DNA from 2 places in the Streptomyces sp. NPDC053367 genome. Region 2 is predicted to be linked to the other one. Evidence: riboswitches for the same ligand, from Rfam matches in the RefSeq annotation. Region 2 holds a riboswitch; the other holds the start of a gene.
What was found. Region 2 has a riboswitch for glycine ahead of gcvP (aminomethyl-transferring glycine dehydrogenase). Riboswitches for the same ligand answer to the same signal wherever they lie in the genome.
Positions count from the first base shown of each region.

Region 1: it holds a riboswitch for glycine, as region 2 does, so the genes downstream of both, gcvT (glycine cleavage system aminomethyltransferase GcvT) here and gcvP (aminomethyl-transferring glycine dehydrogenase) in region 2, are expected to answer to the same signal.

Region 1 covers NZ_JBITYN010000012.1:264,250-276,288, reverse strand. The annotation lists gene ACIGXJ_RS31425 (L-serine ammonia-lyase) at 1-871, opposite strand, end outside; gene glyA (serine hydroxymethyltransferase) at 933-2,210, opposite strand; gene gcvH (glycine cleavage system protein GcvH) at 2,219-2,596, opposite strand; gene gcvT (glycine cleavage system aminomethyltransferase GcvT) at 2,706-3,824, opposite strand; glycine riboswitch at 3,993-4,086, opposite strand; gene ACIGXJ_RS31405 (AAA family ATPase) at 4,259-4,927, shown strand; gene ACIGXJ_RS31400 (enhanced serine sensitivity protein SseB) at 5,007-5,768, shown strand; gene ACIGXJ_RS31395 (enhanced serine sensitivity protein SseB C-terminal domain-containing protein) at 5,957-6,748, shown strand; gene ACIGXJ_RS31390 (ABC transporter permease) at 7,073-8,080, shown strand; gene ACIGXJ_RS31385 (ABC transporter substrate-binding protein) at 8,151-9,947, shown strand; gene ACIGXJ_RS31380 (ABC transporter permease) at 10,057-11,055, shown strand; gene ACIGXJ_RS31375 (ABC transporter ATP-binding protein) at 11,052-12,039, shown strand, end outside.
Region 2 covers NZ_JBITYN010000004.1:4,046-16,084, reverse strand. The annotation lists gene ACIGXJ_RS12730 (hypothetical protein) at 1-331, shown strand, start outside; gene ACIGXJ_RS12725 (DUF5999 family protein) at 735-941, shown strand; gene ACIGXJ_RS12720 (molybdopterin-binding protein) at 1,243-1,644, shown strand; gene gcvP (aminomethyl-transferring glycine dehydrogenase) at 1,735-4,620, opposite strand; glycine riboswitch at 4,797-4,892, opposite strand; gene ACIGXJ_RS12710 (PRC-barrel domain-containing protein) at 5,005-5,394, shown strand; gene ACIGXJ_RS12705 (DNA polymerase IV) at 5,625-7,031, opposite strand; gene ACIGXJ_RS12700 (MerR family transcriptional regulator) at 7,100-7,744, opposite strand; gene ACIGXJ_RS12695 (bifunctional nuclease family protein) at 8,052-8,525, opposite strand; gene ACIGXJ_RS12690 (MerR family transcriptional regulator) at 8,602-9,339, opposite strand; gene ACIGXJ_RS12685 (FHA domain-containing protein) at 9,359-10,321, opposite strand; gene ACIGXJ_RS12680 (DUF881 domain-containing protein) at 10,383-11,300, opposite strand; gene ACIGXJ_RS12675 (small basic family protein) at 11,306-11,638, opposite strand; gene ACIGXJ_RS12670 (DUF881 domain-containing protein) at 11,635-12,039, opposite strand, start outside.

The DNA.
Region 1 (12,039 bases), on a different contig from region 2:
CCGCGCCGTTCGTCGGGGCGGTGACCACCCGGCCGCCGGCCGCGTTCTCCTCGTTCACCGCCATCGCGTAGAGGGTGATCCACTCCATCGCGAGCGCCTGCGCGTCGCCCTCCGAGCGCAGCTTGCGGGCCGTGGTCGCCGCACGCCGCTTCACCTTCAGGCCGCCGGGCAGGATGCCCTCGCGGGACATGCCGCGCGACACGCACGCCTGCATCACGCGCCAGATGTCGAGCAGACCCTCGCGGATCTCCTCCTCGGTGCGCCAGGCGCGCTCGTTCTCCAGCATCAGCGCGGAGATCGACAGGCCCGTCTCCTTCGTCAGGCGCAGCAGCTCGTCGCCCGTGCGGAACGGGTACTTCAGGACCGTGTCGTCCAGCTTGATGCGGTCCTCGCCGACCGCGTCCTCGTCGACGACGAACCCGCCGCCCACCGAGTAGTAGGTCTTCGACAGCAGCTCGGCGCCGGAGGCGTCGTACGCCCACACCGTCATGCCGTTGGCGTGGTACGGCAGCGCCTTGCGGCGGTGCAGGACCAGGTCGTCGTCGAAGGAGAAGGGGATCTCGTGCTCGCCGAGGAGCCGGATACGGCCCTCAGCCTTGATCGACTCCACCCGGTCGTCGGCGCCCTCCACGTCGACCGTGCGCGGCGAGTCGCCCTCCAGGCCGAGCAGCACCGCCTTCGGGGTGCCGTGGCCGTGGCCGGTCGCGCCCAGCGAGCCGTACAGCTCGCAGCGCACCGAGGCGACGGAGGGCAGCAGGCCCTCGTTGCGCAGCCGGCGGGCGAACATGCGCGCCGCACGCATCGGGCCCACCGTGTGGGAGCTGGACGGGCCGATGCCGATCGAGAACAGGTCGAAGACCGAGATGGCCACGTCGACTCCTCAAAGCTGGGGTGGCGGGGCACCCGGGATCGCCGGGTACCCCGCCGGGGACTTACTTGTTCAGGCCGGGGTACAGCGGGTGCTTGTCGGCGAGCGCCTGCACCCGGGCCTTCAGGCTCTCCGCCTCGGCTTCCCCGAAGGGAGAAGGCGCCTTGAGCGCCTCCGCGATGACGTCCGCGACCTCGGCGAAGTCCTCGGCCGTGAAGCCGCGGGTCGCCAGGGCCGGCGTACCGATGCGCAGACCGGAGGTCACCATCGGCGGACGCGGGTCGTTCGGGACGGCGTTGCGGTTGACCGTGATGCCCACCTCGTGGAGCCGGTCCTCGGCCTGCTGGCCGTCGAGCTCCGACTCGCGCAGGTCGACCAGGATCAGGTGTACGTCCGTACCACCGGACAGCACGTTGATCCCGGCCTCACGGGCGTCGGCCGCGGTGAGCCGCTCGGCGAGGATGCGCGCCCCGTCCACCGTACGCCGCTGGCGCTCCTTGAACTCCTCCGAGGCGGCGACCTTGAAGGAGACCGCCTTGGCGGCGATCACATGCTCCAGGGGGCCGCCCTGGAAGCCCGGGAAGACGGAGGAGTTCAGCTTCTTCGCGAACTCCTTCTTCGCCAGGATGATGCCGCCGCGCGGGCCGCCGAGCGTCTTGTGCGTGGTGGAGGTCACCACGTCCGCGTACTCGACCGGGTTGGCGTGGAGCCCTGCCGCGACCAGGCCCGCGAAGTGCGCCATGTCGACCCACAGGTACGCCTCGACCTCGTCGGCGATCCGGCGGAACTCCGCGAAGTCCAGCTCACGCGGGTACGCCGACCAGCCGGCGATGATCACCTTCGGGCGGTGCTCCTTGGCGAGCCGCTCCACCTCGGCCATGTCCACCAGACCGGCGTCGTCGACGTGGTAGGCGACCACGTCGAACTGCTTGCCGGAGAAGTTCAGGCGCATGCCGTGGGTCAGGTGACCGCCGTGCGCCAGGTCCAGGCCGAGGATCGTGTCGCCGGGCTGGGCCAGCGCGAACAGCGCGGCCTGGTTCGCGGAGGCACCGGAGTGCGGCTGGACGTTGGCGTACTCGGCGCCGAACAGCTCCTTGATCCGGTCGATCGCGATCTGCTCGGTGACGTCGACGTGCTCACAGCCGCCGTAGTAGCGGCGGCCCGGGTAGCCCTCGGCGTACTTGTTGGTCAGGACCGAGCCCTGCGCCTCCATGACCGCGAGCGGAGCGAAGTTCTCCGAGGCGATCATCTCGAGCGTGGACTGCTGCCGCACCAGCTCCGCGTCGACCGCCGCGGCGACCTCCGGGTCGAGCTCGTGCAGGGGCGTGTTCAGGACGGACATGGGTCTCCTCAGCCGGCGGTGTGGGCGTCGTACTCGTCGGCGGAGAGCAGGTCGCCCGGCTCCTCCGCGACGCGCACCTTGAACAGCCAGCCGCCCTCGAAGGGGGCGCTGTTCACCAGCGACGGGTCGTTCACCACGTCCTCGTTGATCTCGACGACCTCGCCGGTCACCGGGGAGTAGAGCTCGGACACCGACTTCGTCGACTCCAGCTCACCACAGGTCTCGCCCGCGGTGACCTCGGTGCCGACGGCCGGCAGGTCGGCGTACACGACATCGCCGAGCGCGTTGGCCGCGAACTCGGTGATGCCGATCGTCGACACGCCGTCCTCGGCGGCCGACAGCCACTCGTGCTCCTTGCTGTAGCGCAGCTGCTGGGGGTTGCTCATGGCCTGAATTCTCCTGTACGCGGGAACGTGCTGATGACGGGGGGACTGCAGGAAACGTGCGTGAACAGCGGGAATGTGCGTGAGGTCACGCACCGCCCGCTCGCAGTGTCTACTTCTGGCGCTTGTAGAAGGGCAGCGCCACGACCGCGTACGGCTCGTGGGTGCCCCGGATGTCCACGCCCACGCCCTCGGTGCCGGGCGCCGCGTGCGCGGCGTCGACGTAGGCCATGGCGATCGGCTTGCCCAGGGTGGGGGAGGGGGCGCCGGAGGTGACCTCGCCGATCACCTCGCCGCCCGCGACCACGGAGTAGCCCGCGCGCGGCACACGACGGCCTTCGGCGACCAGGCCGACGAGCACCCGCGGCGGGTTCTGCTCGGCCCGCGCGGCGGCCTCGGTGAGCGCCTCGCGGCCCACGAAGTCGCCGTCCTTGTCGAACTTCACGACCCGGCCGAGGCCGGCGTCGAACGGCGTCAGCTCCGCCGTCAGCTCGTGCCCGTACAGCGGCATGCCCGCCTCCAGGCGCAGCGTGTCCCGGCAGGACAGACCGCACGGGATCAGGCCGACGCCCTCGCCCGCCTCGGTCAGCGCCTGCCACAGCTCCACCGCGTGCCCGGGCTTCACGAACAGCTCGAAGCCGTCCTCGCCCGTGTAGCCGGTGCGCGCGATCAGCGCGGGGACACCCGCGACCGTGCCGGGCAGGCCGGCGTAGTACTTCAGGTTGTCCAGGTCGGCGTCCGTCAGCGACTTCAGGATGCCGGGGGACTCCGGGCCCTGGACCGCGATCAGCGCGTACGCGTCACGGTCGTCGCGGACCTCGGCGTCGAAACCGGCGGCGCGCTCGGTCAGCGCGTCCAGCACCACCTGGGCGTTGGAGGCGTTCGCGACGACCATGTACTCGGTCTCGGCCAGCCGGTAGACGATCAGGTCGTCCAGGATGCCGCCGTCGGCCTGGCAGATCATGGTGTAGCGGGCGCGGCCCACGCCGACCGCGGCGATGTTGCCGACGAGCGCGAAGTTCAGGAAGTCCGCGGCCTGTGCGCCGGTGACGGTGATCTCGCCCATGTGCGAGAGGTCGAAGAGCCCGGCCCTGGTGCGCACGGCGTTGTGCTCGTCGCGCTCGGAGGCGTAACGCAGCGGCATGTCCCAGCCGGCGAAGTCGGTCATCGTCGCGCCCAGCGAACGATGCAGCGCATCGAGCGCGGTGCGACGGAGTTCGGTACTGCTCATCGGTCGGTCGTCTCCCAAGTACACGACAGGCGAGGTCATTCCTCCCCATCTGTCATCGGAACCTGAGAGGTTCGCCATGACCGCCCGTACAACGGGTGTACAGGAGAGGGCATGGCTTGCACCTTGGGTGGGACCACTGAACGACAGCGGCCCGCTTTTCAGATGTGCCTCGCCCGCGCGGTAACGGGGCCTGAGAGATTCAAGGGAGGGACTTGCTCCTTCGGCGCCCCAGCCAGGCTGGGAACTCTCCCGCGCGGATTCAAACGGCCGGTATGCAGTTGGCGGGCCCATCATTGCACGCATCCGCCCGGCACGGCAGGCCGCATCTGTGACCGGCCTGTGGCAGTACGCACACGAAATCACCGGCCGTACCGCATTACCGTCTCTTTACACACGACGGGCATGGGTCCTACGACCCGCCCCAGGGGAGGACGATCACGGTGAACAGGACCACGTCGTACGCCACCACGACCCCGGCCCTCGCACTGCCCGCACAGCCCGCGGTCCCGGCCCGCGAGGTCCCCTCCGCCCCCGTCGTCCGCGATCTGCGCGACCGTGGCGGCCGCAGCCCGCACGCGCTGCTCTTCGGCCCCCGCGACCTCGTCGTCATCACCGGTCTGCCCGGCAGCGGCAAGTCCACCCTGATGCGGCGCGCGGTGCCGGGCATCCGCATCGACTCCCAGGACACCCGCGACCGCTTCGACGCCCGCATGCCCCGCTTCCTCCCCTACGCCGTCTACCGGCCGCTCGTCCGCTTCGCGCACTACGCCGGGCTGCGCCGCGCCCTGCGCGGCGGCGAGGGCCTCGTCGTGCACGACTGCGGCACCCAGGCCTGGGTGCGCGGCTGGCTGGCCCGCGAGGCCCGCCGGCGCGGCGGCACGCTCCATCTGCTCCTGCTGGACGTCACCCCCGAGCAGGCCCTGGCCGGGCAGCGCGAGCGCGGCCGGGGCGTGTCCAGCTACGCCTTCCGCCGCCACCGGGGCGCGGCCTCGCGGCTGCTGCGCCGGGTGCAGCGCGGCGCCCTGCCCCGCGGCTGCGGATCGGCGGTCCTGCTCGACCGGGACGCGGCGGACGCCCTGCGGCGCATCGGCTTCACCGGCTGACGGCGGGCCGGTGGGGCGGTGGCCCGTACGGGTTAGCCTTTTGAGCCTCAGCAGGTTCCCGGCAGGCGGTAGGCAGCAGATGGACTTCCCGGCGCAGGCGCACCCCCATCCGCACGGCGGTTGGCCCGGCAACGAACTGGAGGAGGTGCTCTCCGCCTCCCTGGGCGTGCCGTCGGCCGGCCCGCGGATCGTCGAGGTGCTGGGCCGCAGCTTCGTGTGGGTGCCCCTGCCCAACGGCGGCGGCCCCGACAGCGGCCCCCTGGACCTGCCCACCCTGGAGATCGAAGGACAGGCCTACGTGCCCGTCTTCAGTTCCGAGGAGCAGTTCCGCCAGGGCGCCGGGCCCGCCATGTCGTACGCCATCGCGCCCGCGGTCGAGTTCGCCCGCGGGCTGCCCCCGCAGGCGGGCATCGCGCTGAACCCCGGCGGTGTGGTCGGTGTCCCGCTGCCGCCCGAGGCGGTCGCCGAGCTGTGCCGGGCCGGCCGCAGCCCGCTGGACGGGCCCGCGAGCGGCGGCCGGGTCCGCCTCTTCGAGCCCGACTGGCAGGACGACCCCGTCGACTTCCTGTCCGCGGCCGCCGCCGAGTTCGAGGCCACCGGCGTCGTCCTCAGCGCCCGCCGCTGCCTCGCCGCGATCGAGACCGCCGACCCGGCGCTGTTCATCGGCGTCGAGCTCTCCCAGTGGGAGGGCGACCTGCGCACGGTACCCATGGACGCCCTGGGCCGGGCACTGGGCAGGGTCCCGGTGCGGTGGCCGGTGAACCTGGTGCTGCTGGACGTGGCCCAGGACCCGGTGGGCGACTGGATGAAGACGAAGGTCCGCCCGTTCTTCCAGCGGTAGCGGACCGCGCCTGCCTGAGGGGCGCGGGGCTGTATCGATGTGCGGCTGCCGCCGCGTGAGCGCGAGCGACCACGACGAAGCCGGCACCCGGCGGACGTCGGAACAACCCCCGAGCCCCCTCCGATCCTCCCCCCGGACGACATAACCTGGTTTCATTACCCAGTCGAAGAAAGAAGGGGCGTAACACAGTGAGCGCGAGCGGCACCGCCGCGACCGGCACGGTCGAGCACACGCTGCGCCAGGTCTCCCCGGGGCGTTACGACGCCTACGAGGCGCTCCTGCGTGCCCTCGCGACGCCCACCTCCGGCCAGATCTGGATGCTGCTGTGGCACGGCCAGGCCGGCTCCCCCGACGCCCAGTACGGCACGATGGAGGTCGACGGCCACGCCTACGCGCCCTGTGTGACCTCCGCGCAGGAACTCGCCGCCAGCGGCTGGAACCGCAGCTACGAGGTGGCCGACGGCATCGACGTCGCCCGCACGCTCTACCCCGACCACTACGGCCTCTGGCTCAACCCGCACGCCCCCGGCGGCGGCGTCGGCATCCCGTGGCTCGACCTGCGCCGGATCGCGACGGGCCTGGACCGCCAGCCGGCCGGCCCGCTGCGGTTGGCCGAACCCGGCATCGAGATCCCGCAGTTCTACGCCCTCCTCGCGCAGAACGCCCACCGCACCCCCGCCGTGCGCACCCTGCGTCGCGCCTGGGTGCAGCCCTCGCTCGGGGCACCGTACCTGGCCATCGGCCTGGACGTGTACGACACCTCGCCGCAGGCCGTGGACTCCGTACGCGCGATGATGCACCAGTCCATCGGCGCCGTACCGGACGGCCTGCCGGTGTCGACGGTGGCGATGTCCGACGAGTACTGCCCGGTCGCGATGTGGATGCGGTCCAACGCCCGCCCCTTCTACGACCGCGAGGCGCACGCCGCTCCCGCGCCGGCCGCGGGCTACGGCTACCCGCCGGTTCAGGGCGCGTACTGAGCCGTCTCATCCCTCAGTCCTCCCGGATCCGCAGAGATCCTTCTGCGCGCGTAGATACCGTCGGTATCGCCCCATCTGTCCCAGACGCCACAAGTTGTCCTCGTCCGGCCGCCGTTACCCGCTGTCCGGATAACGGATTCCCCAGGACAGCATCACGTTTACGCATCCATTCACCGCCAAGTCTGGCAACAGATCGCCAAAGCGTTGAAGACTCCCGCACCAGGGGTGTTCGCCCGGGTGTTCGCCCCAGTACGACGGACTGACAACGCCGCTACAGCGGCAAGTGCGGGCCGGCTACCGCCGGTTGAGAGGGGTCCCTGCCAGATGACGGCACCATTGCACGAGCCGACCGCGGAAGCGGCCCCGAGCGCGGTCGAGGAAGCCGCGGCAGTCAGCGGTGACGCGAAGGCCGTACAGGGCCGCTCCCTGGGCCGGATCGCCTGGGAGCGCCTCAAGCGCGACAAGCTCGCTCTGGCGGGCGGCGCCCTCGTGCTGCTGCTCGTCCTGGTCGCCGTGTTCGCCCCGCTGATCACCGACCTCGTCGGCCAGGACCCCGAGTCCCACCACGAGGACCTCATCGACCCGCTGTTCGGCACGCCCAAGGGCTCCCTGGGCGGCATCAGCGGCGATCACCTGCTGGGCGTCGAACCGGTCAGCGGCCGCGACATCTTCGCGCGCATCGTCTACGGCGCGCGGATCTCGCTGCTCGTCGGCTTCCTGTCCGCCGTCGTCGCCGTCGCCATCGGCACCGTCCTCGGCATCCTCGCCGGCTTCTTCGGCGGCTGGGTCGACTCCGTGATCAGCCGTGTGATGGACGGTCTGCTGGCCTTCCCGCAGCTGCTCTTCATCATCGCGCTGGTCTCCGTCATGCCGAGCGAGATGCTGGGCCTGGAGGGCACGAACGTCCGCCTGTTCGTGATGATCCTGGTCATCGGCTTCTTCGGGTGGCCCTACATCGGACGCGTGGTGCGCGGTCAGACCCTCTCCCTGCGCGAGCGGGAGTACGTCGAGGCCGCCCGATCGCTGGGCGCCGGGCGCTTCTACATCCTGTTCAAGGAACTGCTGCCCAACCTGGTCGCCCCGATCGTCGTCTACACGACGATGATGATCCCCACCAACATCCTCACCGAAGCGGCACTCAGCTTCCTGGGCGTCGGCGTCAAGCCGCCCACGGCCTCGTGGGGGCAGATGCTCTCGAACGCGATCGACTACTACGAGTCGGACCCCATGTACATGGTCGTCCCGGGTGTAGCGATCTTCATCACGGTTCTTGCCTTCAACCTCTTCGGCGACGGCGTGCGCGACGCGCTCGACCCGAAGGGCTCCCGCTGAACTGCCGTACCCCAAGCGACCCGTGGCACACCACACGGGATCTCTCATCACAACCGGAGGATCCGAGATCGTGACTACCCAACGCACCTCAGGGCGGCGCAAGCAGGCCATGGCCGCTGCCGCGGTGGTCGCCGCGCTGCTGACCACGGCGGCGTGCGGCGGCGGCGACGGCGACGGCGACAACGGCTCGAAGACCGGCGCGGCCGGCTTCGACGCCGCCAACAACAAGGTCGCCCAGGCCTCGCTGGCCAAGAAGGGCGGCACGCTGAAGTTCGCCGGTGCCCAGGACGCCGACTCGTGGGACACCACCCGCGGCTACTACGGCTTCATGTGGAACTTCGCGCGCTACTACAGCCGCCAGCTCGTCACGAACAAGACCGAGCCGGGCAAGGCGGGCGCCGAGCTCACCCCGGACCTCGCCACGGGCCTCGCGAAGGTCACGGACGACGGCAAGACCTACACGTACACCCTGCGTGACGGCGTCACCTGGGAGGACGGCAAGCCGATCACGTCCAAGGACGTCAAGTACGGCATCGAGCGCGTCTGGGCCCAGGACGTCCTGGCCGGCGGCCCGACGTACCTGAAGGAGGTGCTCGACCCCAAGGGCGAGTACCAGGGTCCGTACAAGGACAAGTCCGCCGACAAGCTCGGCCTGAAGGCGATCGAGACGCCGGACGACAAGACCATCGTCTTCAAGCTCCCGAAGGCCAACTCGGACTTCGAGGAGATGCTGGCGCTGATCTCCGCCTCCCCGGTCCGCCAGGACAAGGACACCAAGTCCAAGTACGGCCTGCGTCCCTTCTCCTCCGGCCCGTACAAGTTCGAGTCGTACGACCCGGGCAAGTCGCTGAAGCTGGTCCGCAACGAGAACTGGAAGCAGGCATCCGACCCGGTCCGCAAGGCGTACCCGGACGCGATCACGCTCAACATCTTCTCCAACGCCAACGACATGGACCAGCGCCTGATCGCGGGCGACTACGACCTGGACATCAACCAGACCGGCATGTCCCCGCAGGGCCGCACCACCGCCCTGAAGGAGCACAAGGCCAACCTGGACAACCCGGTCTCCGGCTACATCCGCTACGCGGTCTTCCCGCAGAGCGTGAAGCCGTTCGACAACGAGAACTGCCGCAAGGCCGTGATCCTCGGCGCCGACCACGTGTCGCTGCAGAACGCCCGTGGCGGCCCCATCGCCGGCGGTGACATCGGCACCAACATGCTGCCGCCGTCCATCCCGGGCTCCGAGGGCCAGTCCTACGACCCGTTCGAGCTGGCCGGCAAGAACAAGAGCGGCAACGTGGCCGAGGCCAAGAAGCTGCTCAAGGCCTGCGGCAAGCCGAACGGCTTCAAGACCACCATCGCCGTGCGCAACAACAAGCCGGTCGAGGTGGCCACCGCCGAGTCCCTCCAGGCGTCGCTGAAGAAGATCGGCGTCCAGGCCGACATCGAGCAGTTCGACGGCTCGCAGACCTCCGGCATCATCGGCAGCCCCTCGAACGTGAAGAAGAAGGGCTTCGGCATCATCATCATGGGCTGGGGTCCGGACTTCCCGTCCGTGCAGGGCTTCGGTCTGCCGCTGTGGCACAGCAAGTACATCCTCGAGTCGGGCAACAACAACTACGCCCTGATCAAGGACAAGGCCATCGACGGGCTGTTCGACGACTACGTCAACACCCTCGACGACGCCGAGAAGGCCAAGATCTCCACGCAGATCAACCACAAGGTCATGGAAGGCGGCTACTACCTGCCCTTCGTCTTCGAGAAGTTCATCAACTGGCGCGGCAGCCGGCTGGCGAACGTCTACACCACGGACGGCTACAGCGGCATGTACGACTTCGTCAACCTCGGCCTGAAGTCCGCGAAGTAACCGGCACACCCGCCGCACGGCACGAAAGGCAGGTGAAGGCCGGCGAGGCGTGAGCCGCGGGCCACCGGAAGACCTCCGGTGGTCCGCGGCCCGCCGCGGGCCGAGAGCTGTGCTCACTTACCTCATCAGGCGGTTGTTCGCCGCCGCAGTGATGCTCGTGGTCATCATCATGGTGGTCTTCGGCATCTTCTTCCTCGTCCCGAAGTGGGCGGGCGTCGACATCGCCACGAGCTTCGTGGGCAAGCAGGCCGACCCTGCGGCCGTCGAGGCCGTGCGGTCCAAGCTGGGCCTGAGCGACCCGATCTACGCCCAGGTCTGGGAGTTCTTCAAGGGCATCTTCGTCGGCCGCACCTACTCGGGCGGCGGGGACGTCACCGAGTGCGCCGCGCCCTGCTTCGGCTACTCCTTCCGCAGCGAGCAGGCCATCTGGCCGGTGCTCACCGACCGCCTCCCGGTGACCCTGGGGCTGGCGCTCGGCGCGGCCGTGCTGTGGCTGCTGCTCGGTGTCTCGGCCGGTGTGCTCTCCGCCCTCAAGCGGGGCAGCCTGTGGGACCGCGGCGCGATGATCGTCGCCCTCGGCGGCGTCTCGCTGCCGATCTACTTCACCGCCATGCTCTCGCTGGCGATCTTCGACTACGGACTCGGCTGGGTGGACGGCGAGTACGTCCCGCTGGAGGAGAGCTTCGGCGGCTGGTTCCAGAGCATGCTGCTGCCCTGGGTCACGCTCGCCTTCCTCTACGCCGCGATGTACGCCCGGATCACCCGCGCCACCATGCTGGAGATCATGGGTGAGGACTACATCCGCACCGCGCGCGCCAAGGGTCTCACCGAGAAGGTCGTCATCGGCAAGCACGCGATGCGCTCCACGATGACGCCGATCCTGACCATGCTCGGTATGGACCTCGGTGCCCTCATCGGCGGCGCGATCCTCACCGAGACCGCGTTCAGCCTGCCCGGCCTCGGCCAGGCCGTGCTCAACGGCATCCGGACCCAGGACCTGCCCATCATCCTGGGCGTCACCCTGATCACCTCCCTCGCGGTGCTCATCGCCAACCTCGTGGTGGACGTCCTGTACGCCGTGATCGACCCCCGAGTGAGGCTCGCATGACCGAACTCAGCAAGACCGGTGCCGCCGTCGGCGAGCCCACCACCGGTGAAGCGCCCTCCGCCTTCCTCGAAGTGCGGGACCTGAAGGTGCACTTCCCGACCGACGACGGCCTGGTCAAGTCCGTCGACGGGCTCAGCTTCTCGCTGGAGAAGGGCAAGACCCTCGGCATCGTCGGCGAGTCGGGTTCCGGCAAGTCGGTCACCAGCCTCGGCATCATGGGCCTGCACACGGCCGGCCAGTACGGCAAGCGCAAGGCGCAGATCTCCGGCGAGATCTGGCTGAACGGCACCGAGCTGCTGTCGGCCGATCCCGACAAGGTCCGCAGGATGCGCGGCCGCGAGATGGCGATGATCTTCCAGGATCCGCTGTCCGCGCTGCACCCGTACTACACGATCGGCCAGCAGATCGTGGAGGCGTACCGGATCCACCACGACGTCGACAAGAAGACCGCGCGGCGCCGCGCGGTCGAGATGCTCGACCGGGTCGGCATCCCGCAGCCCGACAAGCGCGTCGACAACTACCCGCACGAGTTCTCCGGCGGTATGCGCCAGCGCGCGATGATCGCGATGTCGCTGGTCAACAACCCGGAGCTGCTCATCGCGGACGAGCCGACCACCGCCCTGGACGTCACCGTCCAGGCGCAGATCCTGGACCTGATCCGCGATCTGCAGACGGAGTTCGGCTCGGCGGTCATCATCATCACCCACGACCTGGGCGTCGTCGCCGAACTGGCCGACGACCTCCTGGTGATGTACGGCGGCCGGTGCGTCGAGCGGGGTCCGGCGGAGAAGGTGTTCTACGAGCCCCGCCACCCCTACACGTGGGGTCTGCTCGGCTCGATGCCGCGCCTGGACCGCGACCAGCAGGAGCGGCTGATCCCGGTCAAGGGCTCCCCGCCTTCCCTCATCAACGTCCCGTCCGGCTGCGCCTTCAACCCGCGCTGCCCGTACGCGGATCTGCCGAAGGACAACGTCACCCGCACGG
Region 2 (12,039 bases):
GCCGGACGGCTGGGCGTTCGCGCACTTTTTCGAAGGCCCCTACATCGCCTCCACCGAGCGCGCCCTGCGGCAGGCCGAGACGCTTCCCCAGGCCTACCAGCCGCGCCTGCTATCCATCCCGAGCCTTTACATGCTGACCTTGTGGCTGCACGGCGACCGCACGGCGGACGGCTCGACCGGCGGCCTCCAGGCCACGGACCTGCTCGTCCCCTTGGCGCCCGCGCCTCCCGGCATCGCCTCGCACCGCCCGCACCGGGTCGCCGAACTGCTCCCGCTGCTCACCCATCGGGTGACACCGGCGGCACCGCCCCTGCTCGGCTCCCCTGCCTGAACCACCACCGGCTCCCCCACACGCCCCGCCGCGGCCGTCCCTGCGGCGGGGCTCTTCGCACGCGCCGCGGAACCCCTCCTCCGAGCACCCTCCCGCTCGTACGAGCTGATCAGCGGCCTGATGCCCATGCGGACTAGCCCTTTACGGCCACCGCGAACCATCCGAAAGGGCAGTGCAGTTGAGGTGAACCGTCCGCCCGGGTGACGCGTCCTCAACCTGTGAGGAGCGGTGCTGCGAAATCCCTGCGGATCGACGCCCGTGGGGCAACACTTGGTTCCGGACCGACTTATCACAACGGGGGGCGGCCATGAACGACTCTTCACGCCGCGGTACAGACGCCACGGACACCACAGCCATCTCATCCACGACCGAGTCCACCACGACCGAGCGAAAGATCCCACCCATGTGCCAGCACCAGCCACCGTGCCCCTCAGCCGACTCTGCCGACCGGGAGTCCGCCCGACTCGTGGCGGCCCACCCGGAGCAGGGCTGGAGCCTGCTGTGCAACGGCGTCGTCGTCTTCGAGGACACCGGTGAGCTCCTGCCGGACGGCCAGATCATCGCCCCGCACCGCCCGCTGGACACCCGCAGGGTCGTGACGGCCGCCTGAGCAGACCCGGGCGCCGGCCACCTCGGAGGCGCTCACGCACCGAAAGGGGCCGGCCGCGGCACACCACCGCGCACCGGCCCCGACGTATACGCGGGGCCCGACACCGGCCGGAAGGGGCTCTGCCACCTCCGGAGGACGAGCTGACCGCACCCGGGACGGCACGTTCCCCCTGGGGCGCGGCACCTCCCAGCGCGCCCCTCCCGCCGCCCCGAGGCGGCCCGCTGGACGATCAGCGCCTCGTCCGCCCAACGGGTCCGCCCGCCGTCCACCAGGCGCCCCGACACGCCATATCGTGACGGTCATGCAGTCCTACACCATCGGCCAGGCCGCCCGTCTGCTCGGCGTCAGCCCCGACACCGCTCGCCGCTGGGCCGACGCCGGACGCGTGGCCACCCATCGCGACGACGCCGGCCGCAGGCTCATCGACGGACGCGACCTCGCCGCATTCTCCGTGGAGCTGGCCAGGACGTCCGCGTCCCGGGACGACGACGAACCCCCGTACACCTCGGTCCGCAACGCCTTCCCCGGCATCGTCACCGCCATCAAGCTCGGCGACGTCGCCGCCCAGGTGGAGATCCAGGCGGGCCCGCACCGACTCGTCTCCCTGCTCACCCGCGAGGCGGTGGAGGAGCTCGGCCTGGAGGTCGGGATGGAGGCCACGGCCCGGGTGAAGTCGACAAACGTACACATCGACCGCGCCTGATCACCGCGACGGCCGCGACGCCCGCGCCCGGCACGGCGAAAGGCCCCGCCCCCGGGAACAGGGGACGGGGCCTCAGGCCGGACGCGGACCTCAGTCCTCGTACGCGTCCAGCGGCGGGCAGGAGCAGACCAGGTTCCGGTCACCGTACGCCTGGTCGATCCGGCGCACCGGCGGCCAGTACTTGTCGGCCACGGACACCCCGGCCGGGAAGACGGCCTCCTCGCGGGAGTAGGCGTGCTTCCAGTCCCCGCCGAGCGCACCCGCGGTGTGCGGGGCGTTGTGCAGCGGGTTGTCCTCGGCCGGCCACTCGCCCGCGCCGACCTTCTCGATCTCGGCGCGGATGGCGATCATCGCGTCGCAGAAACGGTCCAGCTCGGCGAGGTCCTCGGACTCCGTCGGCTCGATCATCAGCGTGCCGGCCACCGGGAAGGACATCGTCGGCGCGTGGAAGCCGTAGTCGATGAGCCGCTTGGCGACGTCGTCCACGCTCACGCCGGTCGCCTTGGTGATCGGCCGCAGGTCGATGATGCACTCGTGCGCGACCAGCCCGCCCGGGCCGGTGTAGAGCACCGGGTAGTGCGGCTCCAGGCGCTTGGCGATGTAGTTGGCGGACAGCACGGCCACCTGGGTGGCGCGCTTGAGCCCCTCGCCGCCCATGAGGCGGACGTACGCCCACGAGATCGGCAGGATGCCCGCGGAGCCCCACGGCGCGGCCGAGATCGGGCCGACACCCGTCTCGGGGCCGGCGGACGGCTGCAGCGGGTGGTTCGGCAGGTACGGCGCGAGGTGCTCGCGGACCGCGACCGGGCCGACGCCGGGGCCGCCGCCGCCGTGCGGGATGCAGAAGGTCTTGTGCAGGTTCAGGTGCGAGACGTCACCGCCGAAGTGCCCCGGCTTGGCCAGGCCCACCAGCGCGTTCAGGTTCGCGCCGTCGACGTACACCTGACCGCCGGCCTCGTGCACCTGGGCGCAGATGTCGGCGACGTGCTCCTCGAACACACCGTGCGTCGACGGGTACGTGATCATCAGCACCGCCAGCTCGTCACGGTGCTTATCGATCTTCGCCCGCAGGTCCTCGACGTCGATCTCGCCGTCCTCGGCGGTCTTGACGACGACGACCTTCATGCCCGCCATCACGGCGCTCGCGGCGTTGGTGCCGTGCGCGGACGACGGGATCAGGCAGACCGTGCGCTGCTCGTCGCCGTTGGCCCGGTGGTACCCGCGTACGGCGAGCAGACCGGCCAGCTCGCCCTGCGAACCGGCGTTGGGCTGCAGGCTGACCTTGTCGTAGCCGGTGACCTCGGCGAGACGGTCCTCCAGCTCGCGGATGAGCGTGAGGTAGCCCTCGGCCTGCTCCTCCGGCGCGAAGGGGTGCAGCTGGCCGAACTCGGGCCAGGTGACCGGCTCCATCTCGGTCGTCGCGTTGAGCTTCATGGTGCAGGAGCCCAGCGGGATCATGCCGCGGTCGAGCGCGTAGTCGCGGTCGGCGAGCCTGCGCAGGTAGCGCAGCATCGCGGTCTCGGAGCGGTGCTGCCGGAAGACCGGGTGGGTGAGGTAGTCGTCGGTGCGCAGCAGCGCCTCGGGCAGCGCCTCCCCGGCGGCCGCGTCCAGCGCCTCGACGTCGCCCTCGACGCCGAAGGCGGCCCAGACGGCCTTGAGCTGGTCCCGCGTGGTGGTCTCGTCGCAGGCGATCGACACCTGGTCGGCGTCGACGAGGTGCAGGTTCACGCCGTTCGCACGCGCAGCGGCGACGACCTCGGCGGCGCGGCCCTCGACGCGTACGGTCAGCGTGTCGAAGTAGGAGCCGTGAACGAGCCCGACACCCCCGGCGCGCAGCCCCTCGGCCAGGATCGAGGCGTACCGGTGCGTGCGCCGGGCGATGGCCTTCAGACCCTCGGGCCCGTGATAGACGGCGTACATACCGGCCATCACCGCGAGCAGCACCTGCGCGGTACAGATGTTGCTGGTGGCCTTCTCCCGGCGGATGTGCTGCTCACGGGTCTGCAGGGCGAGGCGGTACGCCTTGTTGCCGTCCGCGTCGACGGACACGCCCACGAGCCGCCCGGGCAGGCTGCGCGCCATCTTCTCCTGGACGGCCATGTAGCCGGCGTGCGGCCCGCCGAAGCCCATCGGCACGCCGAACCGCTGCGTCGTACCGACCGCGATGTCCGCGCCCAGCTCACCCGGCGACTTCAGCAGCGTCAGCGCGAGCAGGTCGGCGGCGACGGTGACGAGCGCGCCGAGCTCGTGCGCCTGGTCGATGACCGGCTTGATGTCCCGCACGGCACCGGAGGCGCCCGGGTACTGGATCAGCACGCCGTTGATCTCACGCGCGGCGATCTCCGCCGGGATGCCGTCGCTCAGGTCCGCGACGACGACCTCGACACCGGTCGGCTCGGCGCGGGTCTCGATCACCGCGATCGTCTGCGGCAGCGCGTCCGCGTCGACCAGGAACAGGCCGTTCTTGTTCTTGCCCATACGCCGCGACAGCGCCATGGCCTCGGCGGCCGCGGTGCCCTCGTCGAGCAGCGAGGCGCCGGAGGTCGGCAGACCGGTCAGCTCGGCGACCATCGTCTGGAAGTTCAGCAGGGCTTCCAGACGTCCCTGGGAGATCTCCGGCTGGTAGGGCGTGTACGCCGTGTACCAGGCGGGGTTCTCCATGACGTTGCGCAGGATGACCGGCGGGGTGAAGGTGCCGTAGTAACCGAGCCCGATCATGGAGCCGAGGACCTGGTTCCGGTCGGCGAGCGAACGCAGTTCGGCGAGCACCTCCGCCTCGCTGCGGGCACCCGGCAGATCGAGGGCGTCGGCGTTCTTGATCACATCCGGTACCGCGGCGGCGGTGAGCTCGTCGAGCGAGCCGTAGCCGACCTGCGCGAGCATCTTGGCCCGCGCCTCCTGGTCGGGCCCGATGTGGCGCTGCTCGAAGGGGATGCCCTGTTCGAGCTCGGAGAGCGGAATGCGCTGGGCGGTCATTGCGGAGGCCTCCTGGTCTGACGCGACCTTCGAGGGGCACCACGGCGCGGGTACCCCGACGGCCTCCCCCTCTGTCATCTCAACCTGAGAGCTTCACCGGCCGCCACACGGGCGCCCGGCTTTCACCGTCGGTGAGAGCGGGCGCCGTCGACACCCGCCCTGCTTTCCAGAGTGACCTCGTCCGTGCGGTACGTGGGCCTGAGAGATTCCGGGGAGGATTTGCTCCTTCGGCGCCTCCGGTGACGACCGGAGGACTCTCCCGCACGGGGTCAGCAGCCGTTGCAAGCCTACCAGCGAGCCCACCGCACGAGCCTTCGAGTGGCCGTGCACCCCATTGTGCTCTTTTGTAGTGCTTACGGATGATTGCGACCAAGTGGAGGGCTCGTGCAGACCGACATCGATCCGCGCAACCTGATCGGCCGCAAGGCGTTCGACCGCAACGGCACCAAGATCGGCACGATCGACGAGGTGTACCTCGACGACGCGACCGGCGTGCCGGAGTGGGCGGCCATACGCACCGGCCTGTTCTCCAGGGACGCCTTCGTGCCCCTGGAGCCCAGCGAGCTGATCGAGGGCACACTCCACGTCCCCTTCGACCGAGCCCTCATCAAGGAGGCCCCCGACTTCGGCGTGGGCCGCCACCTCTCGCCCGAACAGGAACTCCAGCTCTACCACCACTACGGCCTCGACGTGGCCCCACCGCCCCCGCTCCCCGACCGGGACTTCGGCAAGGTGGCGGGCAAGGACACCGACCCCCACACCCGCCCGCAGTGACGTCCCGCCCACCGCCCGGCGCGACGGGGCCGTGACCTCGGGCGCCGGGTGGCGCGGTCGGACGTACGGGCCTGCTCGGCCGCCGCAGGGCGGAACGGTGGACGTACAGGCATGCTCGGCCGCAGCACCCCAGCCCGACCGCCCCAGGCGGCACAGCCACCCCGGGCCCAGCCACAGCCGCCCCGGGCCCAGCCACAGCCACTCTCGAACGAGACCCTCCGCTACCCCGCCTACCCCGCCGAAGCCCCCCGCACCTCGGACACTTCGGACACTTCGGAGCCACCCGCAGCCCCCGTGACACCCTCCGCCCCCTCGACCAACGGCAACGGCTCAGCCCTCTCGAGATCCGGGTCGTCGGTCCGGAACGTCCGCACTCTCCCCGGCTCCGACCAGGGCGTCTCGAACCGCACCGTCACCCGCCCGAGCCCGCTGCCCTGCACCCATCCGTGCCCGTACTCGGCGTGCCGTACGTCGTGCCCCGGAGACCAGCGCCGCTCCGCCGGGCCGGCCGGTTCCCGCACCGCCTGCTCGGCGGTCTCGTCCTCGGCACCCGCCACCTCCTCCCCCGCGGCCTGCGCGAACAGGTCCTCCTGTGTGAAGTCGGCCAGCCCGCTCACCCCGACCCCGAGCAGCCGCACCCCTCCCGTGGTGTCCACGGCGTCCAGCAGCCGCAGCGCGGCCTCCCGCACGACCGCCGGGTCGTCCGTGGGCCCCCGCAACGTCTCGGACCGCGTCAGGGTCGAGAAGTCGTACCGCCGCACCTTCAGCACGATCGTGCGCCCCGACAGCCCGGCGCCCCGCAGCCGCCGTACGCACCGGTCGGCCAGCCGCTGCACCTCCAGGCCGATGCGCAGCCGGTCGTGGATGTCGACGTCGTAGGTGTCCTCGACGGACACCGACTTGGCCTCCCGTTCGGCCACCACGGGCCGCTCGTCGCGCGCGAGCGCCATGGCGTAGAGGGCGTGCCCGTGCGCCTTCCCCAGCAGCCGCACCAGTTCGTCCTCGCCCGCCTCGGCGAGCTCCTCGACTGTGTGGATGCCCGCCCGTCTCAGGTGGTCCCCGGTCGCCGGCCCCACCCCCGGCAGGGTCCGCACCGACATGGGCCCGAGCAGCGCCCGCTCGGTCCCCGGCGGGATCAGGACCAGCCCGTCCGGCTTGGCCTGCTCCGAGGCGATCTTCGCCAGCATCTTGGACGCGGCCAGCCCCACCGACCCGGTGAGTCCGGTGACGGCGCGTATGTCGGCCCGCAGCCTCTCCCCCGCCAGCCGCGCGGAATGCCCGTCCCAGGCCGCTCCACCGGCCTCCAGGTCCACGAACGCCTCGTCCAGGCTCAGCGGCTCCACCAACGGCGACAGCGCCCGCAGCAGCCCCATCACCTGCTCGCTGATCGCCCGGTACAGCCCACCCCTCGGGACCAAATACGCGGCGTTGGGCGCGAGCCGCCGCGCCTGCGCCATCGGCATCGCCGAGTGCACCCCGAACACCCGGGCCTCGTAGGAGCAGGTCGCCACCACCCCGCGCGGCCCGAGCCCGCCCACCACGACGGCCTTCCCGCGCAGGCTCGGCTTGGACGCCTGCTCCACCGAGGCGAAGAAGGCATCCATGTCGAGATGCAGGATCGTGGGCGCGGTTCTCACATCTCCGATGCTGCACCACACCACTGACAATGGCTCCGCCCCACCCCGGGCGGAGCCCGCGGCCGGCGCTACACGGCCTTGTTGCGCCGCCTGGCCAGCTCGTCCGCCGGGTTGTGGCCCATCAGCGTCTCCCCGGTGTCGATGCGCTCCCCGTGCAGCTGCGACAGCGCGTTCTCCACGTCCCGCCACACGACACCGACGGCGATCCCGAAGACGCCCTGACCGCCCTGCAGCAGGGCATGCACCTCATCGGGGGACGTGCACTCGTAGACGGTGGCACCGTCGCTCATCAGCGTCATCCGCTCCAGGTCTCGAAACCCGCGCTCACGCAGATGCTGCACGGCGCTGCGGATGTTCTGCAGCGACACCCCGGTGTCCAGGAACCGCTTGACGATCTTCAGGACGACGACGTCCCGAAAGCTGTACAGCCGCTGTGTCCCGGACCCGTACGCGGGCCGCACACTCGGTTCCACCAGCCCGGTGCGCGCCCAGTAGTCGAGCTGCCGGTAGGTGATGCCGGCGGCCGCGCAGGCCGTGGGCCCCCGGTAGCCGATCTCCTCGGACCCCATGGACGCCGCCCCTCCGCCGCTGGGCACGGCCGCGGGCCGCTTCGAGGCGTGATCGGACGCGCCGCCATGAAGCGGGTACGGACCGCTCTCCCCCGGACTGCGTCCGGTGGCACCCCCAGCCGTACCGTCGCCGCTGCTTCTCACGCCGACCTCCGTCCTTGACCTGCCCTCTCGACGGTAGGCAGTCACCAAGGGTGCGTCAACGATCGCCACACTCGGCACGCCGAGTGATAATCACCCTAGGAGTGGTTTCCCGTACCCCGTCGCGGGGAAAGGCTAGCCGAATGCGCTCCCGGGAGGCCGCAGGACGCTCTCAATCGCCGGTGGCATGTGCCGAGTCGTACGGGCCGGCGCCGCACCGCGAAGCCGCTCCGGGCCCCGTCCTGACGACGACGACACGCCGTACGGCCGGCTCGGCGCTTCCGCTCCGCCCAGCCGGCCGTACCGCGTCTCATTGGCTGCTGGTGCCGAAGTCCTCGGGCGAGATCTGGTCGAGGAACTCGCGGAACTTCTCCACCTCGTCCTCCTGCTCGTCCGGAATCGCGATGCCCGCGTCGTCGAGCACACCGTCACTGCCGTAGATCGGCGTGCCGGTGCGCAGGGCCAGCGCTATGGCATCGGACGGGCGGGCGCTCACCTCGACGCCGCTGGCGAAGACCAGCTCGGCGTAGAAGACGCCTTCACGCAGGTCCGTGATGCGTACTTCGGTGAGCTCCTGGCCGACGGCCTCCAGCACGTCCTTGAACAGGTCGTGGGTCAGCGGCCGTGCGGGGGCCATGCCCTGCTGGGCGAAGGCGATCGCGGTCGCCTCCCCCGGCCCGATCCAGATGGGGAGGTAGCGGTCGCCTCCCACTTCGCGCAGGAGCACGATCGGTTGGTTGGAGGGCATTTCCACCCGGACACCTACGACATCGAGCTCGTTCACACAGCAACCCTAGGCCGTGCCCGGGATGTTTGGGTAGTCGGGCCGGGGAGCGGGGCCCGATCGGGCCGCCGCCCGCTCACGGCAGACGCACCCCGAGCGCCGTCTGCAGCAGCGCCGCGTGCAGCTTCGCCGTGAGCCCCGCCAGCTCCTTGGTACGGGCCTCCGCATGGGCCCTGGTCTGCGGATTGCGGTGCCGCCTGAGCGGGGCCACCACCTGGTCCACCAGGCCGGCCTCCCGCTCGGCCGCGGCCTTCACCATGCGCAGATGCCGAGGCTCGATACCGAACCGGCCCAGCTCGGTCACCAGCGCCGCGACGGTCACCGCCTCGGCGTCGTACACCCCGTCGGACAGCGGCGTGACCAGGCCGTACGACTCCCACTCGACCAGCTCGGCCTCCTCGATCCCGGCCGCGGCGAGCAGCTCCGCCCGCCCGATCCGGGCCGCCGTGGGCGCCTCGGCCGCCTCCGGCTGCACCTCGCCGTCCCGCTGGCGGCCGACCGACGGAAGCCGCACGTCCTCGCCGCGCTCCACTGCGTCGAGGTACTCACGGATCACCTTCAGGGGCAGATAGTGGTCCCGCTGCATCCGCAGCACCCGGCCGAGGCGCTCGACATCACCGGCGCTGAACTTGCGGTACCCCGAAGGGGTGCGCCGCGGCTCGACGAGCCCTTCCGACTCCAGGAAACGGATCTTGGAGATCGTCACTTCGGGGAACTCGTCGCGCAGCACGTTCAGCACCGTGCCGATGCTCATCAGTCCACTGTCCGCGGCGGCGGTGCCGCTCCCGGCACCGCCGCTCGGTGTATGAAGCATGGACCTTCCCTGGGGTGGGTCAGATGCTCTGCCGGCTCGCGTAGAAAACGAGTCGGTACTTTCCGATCTGGACCTCGTCGCCGTTGGACAGGGCGACCTGGTCGATCCGCTCGCGGTTGACGTACGTGCCGTTCAGGCTGCCCACGTCGGCGACGGTGAACGAGCCGTCGGGCTGGCGCCGGAACTCCACATGGCGGCGCGAGACCGTGACGTCGTCCAGGAAGATGTCGCTCTGCGGGTGCCGGCCGGCCGTGGTCAGCTCGCCGTCCAGCAGGAAGCGGCTGCCCGAGTTCGGGCCGCGCCGCACGACCAGCAGCGCCGAGCCCAGCGGCAGCGCGTCGACCGCGGCCTGGGCCTCGGGAGACAGCGCCGGCAGCTGGGTCTGACCCGTCACCTCGGCGTCGTAGGCCTCGAGACCCGAGATGGAGATCGTGGAGGTCGTCTCGGAAGCCCGCTCGGGGACGGCACCCGCCCGCAGCGGCGCGCCGCAGTTGGAGCAGAACCGGCTGTTCTCCGCGTTGCGGTTGCCGCACCTCGTACACACCAGGGCCGACATGGACGGATCCTCCTGCCGCGGCTGCCCCGCCGGGGCGTTGGACGCGTACGGGCCGGAGGCGTACCCTCCGCCCGCACCCGAGGTCGACGGTTGCCCGAAACCTATGCCTGGGGCCTGGGCAGGGTCAACCGACGGCGCGCCCTGGCCACCGGAGAGGTCACCGCCCTGCCCTGCGACCTGGTCGCGGAACAGCGGGCGCTGGCCCTCGGCGTCGGGCTGTGCGCGATGACGGGCGGTGGCGCTGCTGTCGCTGCCCTCTCGCGCGCTCTTGCCGAACAACTTCGCAAACAACTTCACGGGCGATTCCCCTTGACCGAAACAGACCCGCCCGTGGGGCAGGACGAACCCTGACTGCACACTCCGGAGGACCCGGACATCCTCACAACGTCCGTATCCACCAGACAGTTTCCACCACGCACCACCCAATCGGTGCGTCGACCCCCCGCAACCTCATGCCCTCGCCGGACGGCCCCCATGCGCTCCCGGTTCACCGGGAGGACGACCGAGCGTAGTCAGGCCGCTTCGCCGGTCGCAAGGCGTCCACGACGATCTTGTCCGACCGCTCGACGGTAACGGTGGCCTGCTCCTTCTCCAGCGTCTGCACCACGCCTCCCGGGATGTTGAGTGCCGGCTCGAGATCCTGCGGCTTGCCGATGACCTTGAAACGATAGGGCGCGTTGATCTTGTTCCCGTCGACGCTCACGCTGTCGTCGGAATCCGTCAGATAGGTCCCGGCCACCACCCGCACGCCGTTCACCTGGATCGCCTCGGCGCCGGCGGCGCGCAGCTCCTGGACGGCGTCGAGCAGCATGTCCGCCTCGACCGTGCCCTTGCTGTCGTCGATGGTCATGGTGATCCCGGGACCCTGAGCGGCCACGGTGCCCGCCAGGATGCCGAGTTGCCTCTCCTTCTCGATCGTCTGCCTGCGGGCCTCCTCCGCCTGGTCGGAGCTGTTCTCCAGCTCCTCCCGCTGCTGTTCGAGACCCTGCTTCTCGTCCTCAAGACGCTGAGTACGGTCATCCAGTTCATCGAGGATGCGCACAAGATCTTCCTGGCGTGCCCCGCGCAGGGCCGTGTCGCCGTCGCTGTTGGACGCCACCTGGACCGCGAGGCCGAAGCCCAGACCGAACAACAGCAGGGCGACGATGAGTTGGGCCCGGCTGACCCTCGGCGGCCACAGCCCCTTCACCAGCCGCTGGCGCCCGGTGAGCCCCGGCTCCGCGACCTGCGCGGCCGGCACGACCGGAGGCGCCGCCGCGGGCACCTCCTCGGGCAGCTCCTTGCGCAGCCGGTTCTCCTCGCCGAGCGGCCGGTTCTCGCCCTCGGGCAGCCGGCTCTCGTCCCTGCCCAGCCGGCTCTCGTCCCTGGCCAGCCGGTTCTCGGGCGGCTCTTCCTGGTTGCTCATCGGCCTCACGCCCGGAACACGTGCCGACGGATCGCGGCGGCGTTGGAGAAGATGCGGATGCCGAGCACGACCACCACACCCGTGGACAGCTGCGCCCCCACGCCCAGCTTGTCGCCGAGGAACACGATCAGCGCGGCGACGACCACGTTCGACAGGAACGACACCACGAACACCTTGTCGTCGAAGATCCCGTCGAGCATGGCCCGCAGACCGCCGAACACGGCGTCCAGCGCCGCCACGACGGCGATCGGCAGATAAGGCTCGACCACCGCCGGAACCTCAGGCCGGACCAACAGGCCGGCCACGACTCCCACGACGAGGCCCAGTACGGCGATCACGATGTGCCCTTCTCAGCTTGCGGCTGTGCTGTCTCGGTTCTCGGCTCTGCGGTACGTACGATCAGGCTCGGCGCGGCGGGCAGCCGGAGGTCGTCCTCCACGGACAGCGCGGTGCGGATCCCGTAGTTCTCCTGCAGCACGTGCAGATACAGCCCGTCGGCGCTGTCCTGGAACCGGGTGCTCAGCTTGTTCCCGTCCCCCACCGCGAGCACCGTGTACGGCGGCACCAGCGGCCTGTTGTCGACCAGTATCGCGTCACCCGCGGCCCTGATCGCGGACAGCGCCGTCAGCCGCTGCCCGTTGATGGAGATGGCCTCGGCACCCGACTCCCACAGCCCGTTCACCACGCGCTGCAGGTCACGGTCGCGCACCCGGCCCGTGTCGGAGAACCCCGACGTCCC